DNA from 3 places in the Cytobacillus sp. FSL R5-0377 genome. Region 2 is predicted to be linked to each of the others. Evidence: riboswitches for the same ligand, from Rfam matches in the RefSeq annotation. Region 2 holds a riboswitch; each other region holds the start of a gene.

Evidence for each region. A riboswitch is a leader RNA that binds a small molecule or an ion and turns the genes downstream of it on or off. The one in region 2 is predicted to bind S-adenosylmethionine.
Region 1: another riboswitch for S-adenosylmethionine. It lies ahead of NSQ49_RS06770 (homoserine dehydrogenase); the one in region 2 lies ahead of NSQ49_RS15390 (methionine ABC transporter ATP-binding protein).
Region 3: another riboswitch for S-adenosylmethionine. It lies ahead of metK (methionine adenosyltransferase); the one in region 2 lies ahead of NSQ49_RS15390 (methionine ABC transporter ATP-binding protein).

Annotation. Positions count from the first base shown of each region.
Region 1 is NZ_JBBORA010000001.1:1,356,146-1,360,378, forward strand. It holds gene NSQ49_RS06765 (hypothetical protein) at 60-254, shown strand; gene NSQ49_RS06770 (homoserine dehydrogenase) at 315-1,532, opposite strand; SAM riboswitch class I at 1,641-1,742, opposite strand; gene NSQ49_RS06775 (NUDIX hydrolase) at 1,822-2,457, opposite strand; gene NSQ49_RS06780 (general stress protein) at 2,672-3,280, shown strand; gene yhbH (sporulation protein YhbH) at 3,338-4,233, opposite strand, start outside.
Region 2 is NZ_JBBORA010000001.1:3,027,941-3,032,173, forward strand. It holds gene NSQ49_RS15380 (NRDE family protein) at 1-169, shown strand, start outside; gene NSQ49_RS15385 (PAS domain-containing sensor histidine kinase) at 201-1,616, opposite strand; SAM riboswitch class I at 1,854-1,953, shown strand; SAM riboswitch class I at 2,055-2,155, shown strand; gene NSQ49_RS15390 (methionine ABC transporter ATP-binding protein) at 2,320-3,351, shown strand; gene NSQ49_RS15395 (methionine ABC transporter permease) at 3,341-3,991, shown strand; gene NSQ49_RS15400 (MetQ/NlpA family ABC transporter substrate-binding protein) at 4,010-4,233, shown strand, end outside.
Region 3 is NZ_JBBORA010000001.1:3,290,695-3,294,927, forward strand. It holds gene pckA (phosphoenolpyruvate carboxykinase (ATP)) at 1-838, opposite strand, end outside; gene NSQ49_RS16850 (thiol-disulfide oxidoreductase DCC family protein) at 1,057-1,431, shown strand; SAM riboswitch class I at 1,537-1,652, shown strand; gene metK (methionine adenosyltransferase) at 1,961-3,154, shown strand; gene asnB (asparagine synthase (glutamine-hydrolyzing)) at 3,446-4,233, shown strand, end outside.

The DNA of each region.
Region 1 (4,233 bases), 1.7 Mb from region 2:
ATAAAAAGGCAATATTCTATGTATAAGTTTCAATAAATTGGAATGGGATGGTGTTACGGATGGCAAACAAGAAAAATGTTAAATCTCCCGGCAAAGATCTCAATATTGGTGCAAATGTTTCATTAAACGGCCTGGTAACAGCCGTTTTTGATAATATGGTCCATGTCCAGATTGGCGCTAAGATAGTAACAGTTCATGTTAAAGACCTGTATTCAGGATTAAATAATCCATTATTGAATAAACAGCAGGCTTAGTATCCACCATCTCAAATTATACTTCAGAAGGGGCAGCTCGTAAGCTGCCCCTTCTGTTTTTTAGACCGGCTGAACCTGCTTATGCTTCACCGCATCATGTGCATAATCTCCAAGCACTTGATATGCCTTCCAATCAGATCTGTCTAATAATGACACAGCTTCTGCAGATGCCTTAACAATCACAGCCTCTTTTGACACTTTGCTGATGATTTCAATTCCCTCTGGCAGCTCTGTTTGCTCAACATTACCAAATACAACCCAGATCTGCTGTTCAACAACGTTCTCTTCCGATACTGCTTCCTCAAATGCTGAAGGAAAATCGGCTTTTCCTGCATGAATTAAATCTTCAATAATTGCACTTGCCGTTGGGAACATGCCTGCTCCTGGCCCCTGCAGGCTGATATTTCCGACAATATCTGCATCGATGGAAACGGCATTTTGCACGCCTTCTACTCTGTACAAAGGATGTGCTTCTCCTGTCAGGACCGGCTTTACTGTACAGCGGATAGAATCTTTTTCCTTCTGAATGGATGCTACATGCTTGAACTTCAGGCCCAGCGAATCAGCCAAAGTAATTTGCTCAATCGTAATATCAGTAATACCTTCTCTGACAGAGTATTCCTGTGCCGGCGCTTTCCCAAATACCAGCTCGCTTAGAACAACTGCTTTGTAAAAGGCGTCATATCCTTCGATATCATTTTTGGGATCGGCTTCTGCATAACCTTTTTCCTGAGCTATTCTCAGTGCTTCTTCAAATGATAAATTCTCCTCCCTCATACTTGTCAAAATGAAATTGGATGTGCCATTTAATATTCCTTCAATTCGTTCTATCCGGTTGGCATTCAGCAGCTGTTTGATGGTCTGAATGATGGGAATTCCGCCGCCGACAGTTGCTTCAAATCCCAGTGATACATTCTTTTCTTTTGCAAGCCTCGAAAGCTCACTTCCATGAAATGCAAACATTTCCTTATTGGCTGTAATGACATGGCATCCTCTCGATATTGCCTGGCGTAAATATGTATAGCCCGGTTCCCTGCCAACAATGGCATCAATTACGACATCAAGCTTTGGAAGCTCAATGATATCTTGAAAGTCATCTGTTAAAAGCACCTCATCATCAGGCAAAGTATGCTTATTCACATTTTTAACAAGGATGGCTGCGACCTTCACTTCTTTCCCTAACACCGCCTGTAGCCTTCCCTGATGTTTGCTGATCGTTTCATATACTCCTTTTCCAACTGTTCCAAACCCCAATAGCCCAATCGTCATCACTGACATCTCTCATTCCCCCTGGATACAATTTATCGTGCCTGCCGTAAAACAAAAAACCCCTTCCGTCCATTACAGACAAGAAGGGGTTTGAATTTACTATCCGTTCATTCCGCCTTCTTATCTTCGGAAAATGTATTCCTCTGAATTTGGCACCGTGCATAAATGCTGGTTGCCGAGGCTTCATAGGGTCAGTCCCTCCGCCTCTCTTGATAAGAAGTTTCTAAGTATTCAATTTATATGAATGATAAACATTTTTAAGGACTGCGTCAACCTTTTTTTTGATAAATTATTTTCTTCAAACGCTTTCACTTTCCCTGGTATCCGTTATGATTTCAAGAAAGTGCTTAAGAATCCTGGCTGTAAGCCCCCAGATGACCTTATCCTGAAAATAATAAAATACTTCTTCTGCTCTTCTTGTCTGCCAATTGTAATTTTCTCCTCCAGCAATCAAGTCAAAAGGAAAATTTTCTTCCGGCTCTACTTTAAAATTCACGTGATATGTTTCCGGCTTTACGTTTTTTAAAAATGAAAGAGGGACAGTAAAGATCTCTTCTACTTCATCAGGGTTCGGCACAATCTGCTCCGGGTTTTGGATAATGCCTGCATAAGGGTAAATAATCTGGCCAAAAGAAATCATGTAATCCAGCGGGGAAACATCTGTGATGCTGTCTTCATCCACACCGAGTTCCTCAGAGGTTTCACGGATGGCCGTATGCTCTTCATCCCTATCTTCCGGATCTATTCTTCCCCCGGGGAAACATACCTCCCCAGGCTGCCTTCTCATTTTTAATGAACGCACTTCAAAAAGGACATGAACCTCATTATTGATCTCAACCAGCGGAAGCAAAATAGCGAATTTCGAATATCGCTCACTCCCTAAAATGATGGGGGTTCTGTTCCTCAGCCTTTTAGCCAGTTTCTCAATCTCCATTTCTGCCCACCTCCAGCAGCAATACATTTCAGTTTTTATATCCTTATCATACTGTATTCTTTGCGTTTTATTAATATATACGGCTTGTCCCATATAAAGATTAAGGCCCATCTGCTGTATTAATGGTCCCTGCCCTTCAAAAGTAAAAGAAAGTTTCCCCGCCTGCAATTCAGGGAAAATAAAAAAATATCAAATGACAATGGGAGTGAAAAATATGCAGAAGAATATATTAATAGGCGGATACGATACACAGCAAGAGCTTAAAGAGGCCATTGAAGGCGCAGGGTCAAATGGGTATCAGAAGGAAAATCTTGTGATCGTCTCAAAGGATGGAGCAAACCTTGAAGCCTTTGCAGACAATTACGGAGTAAACTTGCGAATAGTCGGATCTCAGGAACTGGGCAATCAGCGTTTTCTTGATTCAGTTAAAGCTCTTTTCATGGGGGAAGACCCGGACACAAGTTCCGGAATTGATCCTGATAAAAAAGATGGTACACGGTTTGATGAACATGATCTGGATCAGTACGCAAGCATGGTTTTTGATGGAAAATATGTTTTAATCGCTGACTATTATGGGCAATATCCTGGGTCCCCTCAGGACAATCAGAGGATCAATGCTGAACACTCTGAAGGATATTTGGAGAGTGCTTCAGCCCGGGAGGCTGTCCATGAATCGGATATCAAGACACTTGCAGATAAATCCGCAGGTACATGCTGTGTCAATGAGAATCATAATCGTGTTCAGACTTCAACTAATTCAGCGATAAAAATCAGCTCAGAATTAAATAGAGATGAGCAGCTTGCCAAGGAAAGGCTTAAATAGCATAGCCCCCTGAAAAGGGGGCTTTTTGCTGAAACGAAAAGAGAGGTTTCCCCTCTCTTACGCATATTTCTTGTTATCCTCTTCCCTTTTAAAGAAGCTCTTCATCGCATGGAATACATCTGCTTTTTGCTTAAGAATATAATATCGGAAATCTTCATTCTTAATATTTTTATAGGCGGACATCAGGGTCGAGTGGCGGTTATACTGGTTGACCTCACCGTATCCAAACATATTGGAGACCTTCATCAGTTCTTCCACCAGCTTGACACAGCGTGCATTATCAGAGGTCAGGTTATCACCGTCTGAGAAGTGGAAAGGGTAAATATTGTATTTGCGCGGGTCATACTTAGCATCAATCAATTCAAGCGCTTTTCGGTAGGCAGATGAACAAATCGTTCCTCCGCTTTCTCCTTTGGAAAAGAAATCTTCCTCTGAAACTACCTTTGCTTCAGTATGATGAGCAATAAATTCAATTTCGACAGTTTCATATTTGGTTCTCAGGAACCGCGTCATCCAGAAGAAAAAGCTTCTGGCCATATACTTTTCCCAGATCCCCATTGAGCCGCTCGTATCCATCATTGCAAGTACGACAGCCTTAGAATCAGGTTTTATTATCTCATTCCAGGTTTTAAACTTCAAATCTTCTTTATAAATCGGGTGGAATGCCGCCTTTCCCTTCATTGCATTGCGCTTGAATGCAGACATCATGGTCCTCTTCTTATCAATGTTACCCATTAATCCAGTCTTTCTAATATCATTAAATTCAATATCCTCAATAATATTTTCATCCTGCTCTTTTCTCTTTAAATTAGGCAATTCCAATTGTTTAAATAAAGCTTCTTCAATTTCCATCAATGAAACTTCTGCTTCAAAATAATCCTCGCCTGCCTGGTCGCCTGCCCCCTGCCCCTTTCCGGGTCCTTTCTGGCTGCCGGATCCGTCACGCGCCACTA
Region 2 (4,233 bases):
AGTTTCACTTGAATGGGAACGGATTCTGTCTCCTTTATTTATCAAAAGCGATGGCTACGGAACAAGGAGTTCAACCGTTTTGCTGGTGTCAGAGGATGAGATTTTTTACAAGGAGAGGGTACATATTGGGGGTGAAAGAGCGGAACAGGAATTTATTCTCCAAGAATAAGAAGCCAGTTTAGGCGGCTGGCTTCTTTTATTTAGGCAATCGGTAAAGTAATGCGGACCGTTGTTCCTTCCTTTTCCCTGCTGTGGATGTAAAGGTTTCCGCCGTGGTTTTTAATGATTTTTTTGCAGATCATGATGCCAAGGCCGGTGCCTTTTTCTTTTGTACTGTAAAAAGGCTCACCCAGTTTGGCGAGGCGTTCTTCCGGTATGCCGATTCCTTCATCCTCGACACTGATGATGACAGATTGGTCTTCCTGACGGATATCGACGTTTATTTTGCCGCCCATTGGCATGGCTTCAATTGAGTTCTTGATGATGTTAATCAGGACCTGCTTAATTTTATCTTTTTCACATTTCACAAAGAACTCGCCGGGTGATTGAGTTAATTCGATCAGGATATTTTCCATAACCGCCTGGCTGTTTAAAAGGGTAATCACACTTTTTACAACGTTTGTCAGGCAGGTTTCTTCCATTTCGGTTATTTGAGGTTTGGCGAGAACGAGCAGGTCATTGACGATGCCTTCAATCCGTTCCAGCTCATTTAGAATGACCTCTGCGAAATTACCCTTATGTTCTTCGTATAATAGCTGCGTAAAGCCTTTAATGGCTGTAAGCGGGTTGCGGATTTCATGGGCAATGCCTGCAGCAAGCTGACCGACAACGGAAAGTTTTTCAGCGTTCTGCAGCTTTTCTTCAGTCTTCTTTTGTCCGGTTACATCTTTGATAATGATTTGGTATACCTTTCTGTTCTTGAAGGTGGTTGGAATCAGCTGGACTTCAGCTTTTCTTACTTGTCCATCGGTCCGGATCAGATTAAGCTCAAAATTCACGCTCAGCTTTGTTTGCAGAAAATCATCGAGGGTGGAATGTTCTGAAGGAGGGATGTAGTCGTGGAGGGAGGTGCCGATTATCTCTTTGATGCTCGTGAACCCAAAGAGCTTCTTTCCTTCATTATTGATATAGGTCCAAATCCCCTTTTGTGTCACCATTCCGATCGTATCCTTGGAGTACTCCACCAGAAAGCGGTACTTCTCCTGTGTTTCAAGAATTTCCTCTTCCATGATAATTCTCTGTGTCATATCCCGGATGATGCACATCATTTCTTTATCCTCATTAATGACTGTAAAATTGGCTTCCAGCCATAGGTAATGGCCTTCCTTATGTCTGAAACGAAAAGTCTCCCGTTTATGCGGGAGTTGTTCAAGATCTGCCAATGCATCTCTAAGAAGATCCCGGTCATTGGGATGGCAGTATGTATAAAGGCTGCTTCGATAAAAGTCCTGCTGCGTATACCCCAGCATTGATAGGCAGGAAGGGGAGACATATAAAGCAACGCCTTCTTTTGTCACTCTTGCAATCACATCGCTGGAATGCTGAATGGCCAGCTGCAGATTCCTCGCTTCGACTTTGTCGGCGAATAAATCTGCCGGATTCTCGGTCATAATCATTTTGTCCCTCCTTTATTGAGAAATGACACTTTTCCATTATTATACATGAGATAGAGGTATAGACACATAGGATTTAACTATCATTTTTTAGAAGAGTACATAGCATACGGGTTAATGACAGAGCGGATTCAGACCAGGAGGCGGTAATCAAATAAAATATATTTAAACTTTATATTGACTTTCTTTACTTTAAGATGGTAAAGTATTAAGCATATTAACAACCGCATATTAAAAATCTTCTTATCAAGAGAGGTTGAGGGACTGGCCCTATGACACCTCGGCAGCGGACAAAATTGTACCGTGCCAAATCCAGCAAGCATTGCTTGAAAGATAAGAAGAGGACCATTGATAAATGCTGCCCTCTTCTTTCTTTAGAAGAGGGTTTTTGTTTTACGCGGAAATATTGCATCAAGATTCTATTCATAAACATATGAATAATTCTTATCAAGAGAAGCAGAGGGACCTGGCCCAATGAAGCTTCGGCAGCAGGCAGACTGCACTGTGCCAAATCCAGCAGGCAAAAGCCTGGAAGATAAGGAGAGGACTTTAAAAAACCTCTTCTGATGGAAGGGGTAAATTTCAGGATATAATTCTTAGTTTTCGGATTGGAATAGTTAGACAATGAAAGGTGACAGGTACCTATACCAGTTCATCAAATTGGTATAGGTGCCTGTCACCAACCACCACAAAGGAGAGAGGCTGCATGATAGAGTTTCAGAATTTAAAGAAGGTCTATAAAAGCGGAGGTCAGCAGGTAGCTGCTCTGGATGGAATAGATTTAAAGATTAATAAGGGGGAGATTTTCGGGGTGATCGGCTTCAGCGGTGCGGGAAAGAGCTCTTTGATCCGCTGTGTCAATTGGCTGGAGAAGCCGACTTCAGGAAAGGTCATTGTCAGCGGCCATGACTTGACGGCTTTATCTGTTAGAGAAATTCGCGAAGTGAAAAGAAACATAGGTATGGTCTTTCAGCATTTCAATCTCTTAAACTCGAAAACAGTGTTTGCCAATGTGGCGATGCCGCTCACACTGGCTAAGGTCTCGAAGGGTGAAATAAAAAAGCGTGTCCATGAACTATTAGAATTCGTGGGGCTTGCCGACAAGGCGAACAGCTATCCTGATCAGCTGTCAGGCGGACAAAAGCAGCGGATCGGAATCGCCCGGGCGCTCGCAACACAGCCTTCCATTCTATTATGTGATGAAGCAACTTCTGCTCTGGATCCGCAGACAACCAGCTCGATCCTGCAGCTGCTGAAGAAAATAAATAAAGAATACAACATTACGATTCTGATCATTACTCATGAAATGTCTGTTATCAGGGAGATCTGTGATCGTGTCGCTGTCATCGAGGCAGGGAAGATTATTGAAGAAGGAACTGTCTTCAATGTCTTTTCTTCACCCCAAACCCCAACAGCGAAAAACTTTGTCAGCACGGTTATGAATGATCAAATACCTGAATCCATTAAGCAAGTGATTGAAAAGCAGCAGGGGCTTCAAAAGGTATTCAGAATCAATTTTGTCGGGAATTCTGCCGGCCAGCCGCTGCTTTCACAGGTTGCTAAAAAGTTTAATATTGACTTCAACGTTCTGTTTGGAAATATTACAGAACTGCAGGGAACCCCGTTTGGCAATCTCATTGTCGAATTCCAGGGGCAGGACAGTGAAATCAGAAGGGCGATTCAGTACATCAGCCAGGAAAAAGTTTCAATAAAGGAAGTGACTGCACGTGCTAGTTAACCAGGAAAAAATCATTGAAGCCTTAATCGAAACGGTCCAAATGGTGGCATTTTCACTGCTGTTTTCAGCTCTTATCGGACTCCCGCTTGGCATATTGCTTGTTGTGACCAGGAAAGGGCATCTGCTGGAAAACACCGTTGTTTTTAACATCATAAACAGCATTATTAATATTTTTAGATCAGTTCCTTTCATCATTTTAATGGTAGCCATTATCCCAATTACCCGGATGATTGTCGGAACATCGATTGGAACCGCCGCAGCCGTAGTGCCTCTTGTCTTTTATGCAGGACCCTACATTGCGAGATTAATAGAAAATTCATTGCTCGAGGTGGATCCAGGCGTCATTGAAGCGGCAGAAGCAATGGGAGCGACACCAGGACAGATCATTTTAAAATTCCTGATTCCTGAAGCACTTAGTTCGCTGGTATTGGGCTTTACCATTGCGACAATTGGTCTGGTAGGAGCATCTGCCATGGCTGGGGCAGTTGGAGGAGGCGGCCTTGGTGACCTTGCCATTACATACGGCTATCAGCGATTCGATACAACCGTCATGCTGATTACTGTTGCAATCTTAGTGGTCATGGTTCAGGGCCTTCAGTCATTCGGAAATCTCTTATCCAAAAAAATCAGAAGAAGATAACATAGGGGGAAATACATCATGAACAAACTATTTATATCATTCATTATTTTAGCATTGGCTGTCTTTACTGCCGCATGCTCAAGTACTACAGGCGGAGAAGAAACAAAGAAAGTTAAATTGGGTGTCAGCGGATCAGATACACGCATTTGGGATTTTATTGCTGAGAAGGCTGAAAAAGAAGGCATTGAAATTGAGGTTGTGACATTCTCTGATTATGTACAGCCAAACGTTGCCCTTGCCGA
Region 3 (4,233 bases), 260 kb from region 2:
CACGGGATAAGTTGATGCATTTCGCGTAGCATCCGCCCTCAATATTGAAGACTCCATTCGCAGACCAGCCATGCTCGTCATCACCGATTAGCTTGCGGTTCGGATCTGCAGATAAAGTTGTTTTTCCAGTTCCGGATAAGCCGAAGAATAAAGCAACATCGCCTTCCCGTCCAACGTTTGCGGAACAGTGCATAGGAAGAATTCCGTTTTCTGGAAGCATGTAGTTCATAACAGAGAAGATGGACTTCTTCATTTCACCGGCATATTCTGTTCCGCCAATTAAAACGGTGCGGCGTTCAAATGAAATGATAATGAATGTTTCGGACTTTGTTCCGTCAACAGCAGGGTCTGCTTTGAAATTAGGAGCAGAAATGACAGTGAACTCTGCCTGATGATCCAATAGCTCGTCTTCTGCAGGGCGAATGAATAACTGGTGGGCAAATAGGTTATGCCATGCATATTCATTGATTACCTGGATAGGCATGCGGTGTTTTTTATCAGCACCTGCGAATCCTTTGAATACGAATACTTCTTCTTTTTCTTTTAAGTAATTGATTACTTTATTATAAAGATTAGAGAATGCTTCTTCAGAAATGGGCTGGTTTACACTGCCCCAGTCCATTTTGTCTTTATTTGATGCTTCTTCAACAATGTATTTATCTTTAGGAGAACGCCCTGTATACTTTCCTGTCGTAGCGCGAACAGCTCCAGTAGAAGTAAGGGACCCTTCATTGCGGTTTAGAACCTTTTCCACAAGCTGAGGAACGGATAATTGCACTTGAATGTTGCTGCCATTTAGTAATTCGCTCAATTCATTTGATATGCTTACAGAGTTCATCTGATGAATACCTTCCTTTTTCCCGATTTTTTTATGAAAGTGATTACATCTCGAAATTAGTATAACACATTGAAATGATTAGTCTATACTATTACGAAACTTTTTTGTCTGTGTTATAAAATTGTCACATTTGGACATGCAATCCACTTTAATCACCTTATAACTGATATATGCTATTATAGAAGAAAGTGTTAATTTTATCATGGGACTGATCTAAAATGAAGACAATTGCCCTATATGATGGAACATGTTCTTTATGCAAGGAAACAAAGAGGATTTTTAATAAACTCGATTGGCTGAATAAAGTCGAATGGATCTCCCTGCAGGAATATGAAAAAATGCAGGGCACTTTATCGTTTTCCAGACATGATTTGCGGAGGGAGCTTCATATTATTACTCCCGCAGGCAGCGTGAAAAAGGGTTACACTGCAGTAAGGAGACTTCTGTTCCTCTTTCCTGCAACCTTTTTAATCAGCACCCTGTTGTATATACCACTCACAGCACTTCTGGGCAATCCGACATACAAATGGATTGCGAAAAACAGGCACAAATTTCTAAAGAAAAAGTGTGATGATGGAAGCTGTTCTCTATAAGGATGAAGCAGAATTTTTAAAGTCGGAATTTTACTGTGAAAAATAATGAAAATCTGTTGACATGGTTCGATAAAATACGGTATGATTCAACCTTGAACGGATACTCTCTTATCCCGAGCTGGTGGAGGGACAGGCCCTATGAAACCCAGCAACCTGCTAAAGGCAATAATCAGCAAAGGTGCTAACCTGACGCAAGGACGTAATTCCTTGAACGATAAGAGTGAAAGGCGCGAATCGATTTGCTTTCAACCTTTTCACTAATGAGAAGGTTTTTTATTTTGCAATGAAATGAACGGCTTTTGGAATGTACTATTTATGTGAGTTTTTGGCATGAATCTGATAAATGGTTACCTGGCATTCTTGCCGGCGCTGTCTATTTTTCTAATAAAAACTCCATGTTTATTTCATACTACTAAGGGAATGAGTTCCGTATCAAACAGAGATCCATGAAATGACAGGGAAAAGTTATTTTTTCCGCTTCCCCATTTCTTATTCTCGCTCAATTTTCTATTTATAAGGAGGAAGCCAGATGTCAACAAAACGTCGTTTGTTCACTTCTGAATCAGTTACTGAAGGTCATCCGGATAAAATCTGTGACCAGATTTCTGATGCAATCTTAGATGCGATTTTAGCTAAAGATGCGAATGCCCGTGTTGCTGCAGAGACTTCTGTAACAACTGGACTTGTATTAGTTGCAGGTGAAATCACAACATCTACATACGTAGATATTCCAAAAATCGTTCGTGAAACGGTAAAAGAAATCGGTTATACCCGTGCCAAATATGGTTTCGATTCCGAAACATGTGCTGTTTTAACTTCCATTGATGAGCAGTCTGCTGATATCGCAATGGGGGTTGACCAGGCACTTGAAGCACGCGAAGGGCAAATGAGCGATCAGGAAATCGAAGCAATCGGTGCAGGAGACCAGGGATTAATGTTCGGTTTTGCCTGCAACGAAACGAAAGAGCTTATGCCTCTTCCGATTTCTTTAGCACATAAACTTTCCCGCCGCCTGACTGAAGTCCGTAAAGAAGAAATCCTTCCTTACCTTCGTCCCGACGGAAAAACTCAGGTAACTGTTGAGTATGATGAAAACGACAAGCCTGTGCGCATTGACACAATCGTTATTTCTACTCAGCATCACCCAGAAATCAGCCTTGAGCAAATTCAGCGAAATCTGAAGGAACATGTTATTAACCCGGTTGTTCCGAAAGAACTAATTGATGAGAATACTAAGTACTTCATCAACCCGACAGGACGCTTTGTTATCGGCGGACCTCAAGGTGATGCTGGCCTGACAGGACGCAAAATCATCGTAGATACTTACGGCGGATATGCACGCCATGGCGGCGGAGCGTTCTCCGGCAAGGATCCTACAAAGGTTGACCGCTCTGCTGCATATGCTGCACGTTATGTAGCGAAGAACCTTGTTGCAGCCGGTTTAGCAGAAAAAGTTGAAGTCCAGCTTGCTTATGCGATCGGTGTGGCACAGCCTGTTTCGATTTCTGTTGATACATTTGGAACTGGCAAAGTGGATGAAGATGTATTAGTTGATCTAGTAAGAAAGCATTTTGATCTTCGTCCTGCAGGAATTATTAACATGCTTGGCCTTCGCCGCCCAATTTACAAGCAGACAGCTGCTTACGGACATTTCGGACGTACAGATGTTGACCTTCCTTGGGAGCGTACTGACAAAGCAGAAATTCTTCGTTCTGAAGCGTAATATAAAAAGCGGGAGTTGCATTTATGATGTAACTCCCGCTTTCTTTTTTGCGTCTAATACTAATAGGGTGTTAATCACTTTTCGGTCTTTATGCTCTATAGTCGTTTATAATTTTATGGTATCGTATAAACTTCGGATAATGGCTTAATTTTCCGTATAGAAACATTTTATATTCTGCGTGCTAATTATTAGCGATTAGTGGTAGTATTATAGGGTATGTTTTCTAAGACAAAGAGCCGCCTGAGGCTGTATCTTAATATTGAGAAAAGAATGGAGTAGGTGACGTACATAATGTGTGGTTTTATTGGTTGTGTACATGAAAAAGCACAAAATTACCGTGACGCAGATAAAGAACAATTCCAAAATATGAATGATATCATTACTCATCGGGGTCCGGATGATTCAGGATACTATTTTGATGATCATATTCAATTCGGCTTCCGCCGGTTGAGCATTATTGATATTGAAAGCGGACACCAGCCGCTGACTTACGAGAATGAGCGATATTGGATCATCTTCAATGGTGAAATCTATAATTATGTGGAACTTCGTGAAGAACTTCTCAAAGCAGGATTAAGCTTTGAAACCAGCTCAGATACAGAAGTCATAATTGCGCTTTACAGCCATATGAAAGAAAAGGCTGTTGAAAAATTGCGCGGTATGTTTGCGTTTGTCATTTGGGATAAACAGGAGCAGTCCCTATATGGAGCCAGGGATCCATTTGGGATTAAGCCTTTCTTTTATTACGATAAGGGAGACCGCACGTTCTTTGGATCAGAGAAGAAGAGCATCTTATTGGCGCTTAAGAATGATGTATTGAACTATGACTCCCTGCAGCATTATCTGACCTATCAGTTTGTGCCTGAGCCGCACACGATGTCAGAGGGGATCCATAAGCTTGAGCCAGGCCATTATTTTACTAAAAAAATTGGTGCGCCGATGGATATTAAACGCTATTGGAAGGCTGCTTTCCATCCAGTGCAAAAATCAGAAGCTGATTTTACAAAAGAAATTAGAGATGTTTTATTCGACTCTGTAAAAATGCATATGCGTGCCGATGTTCCTGTAGGTTCTTTCCT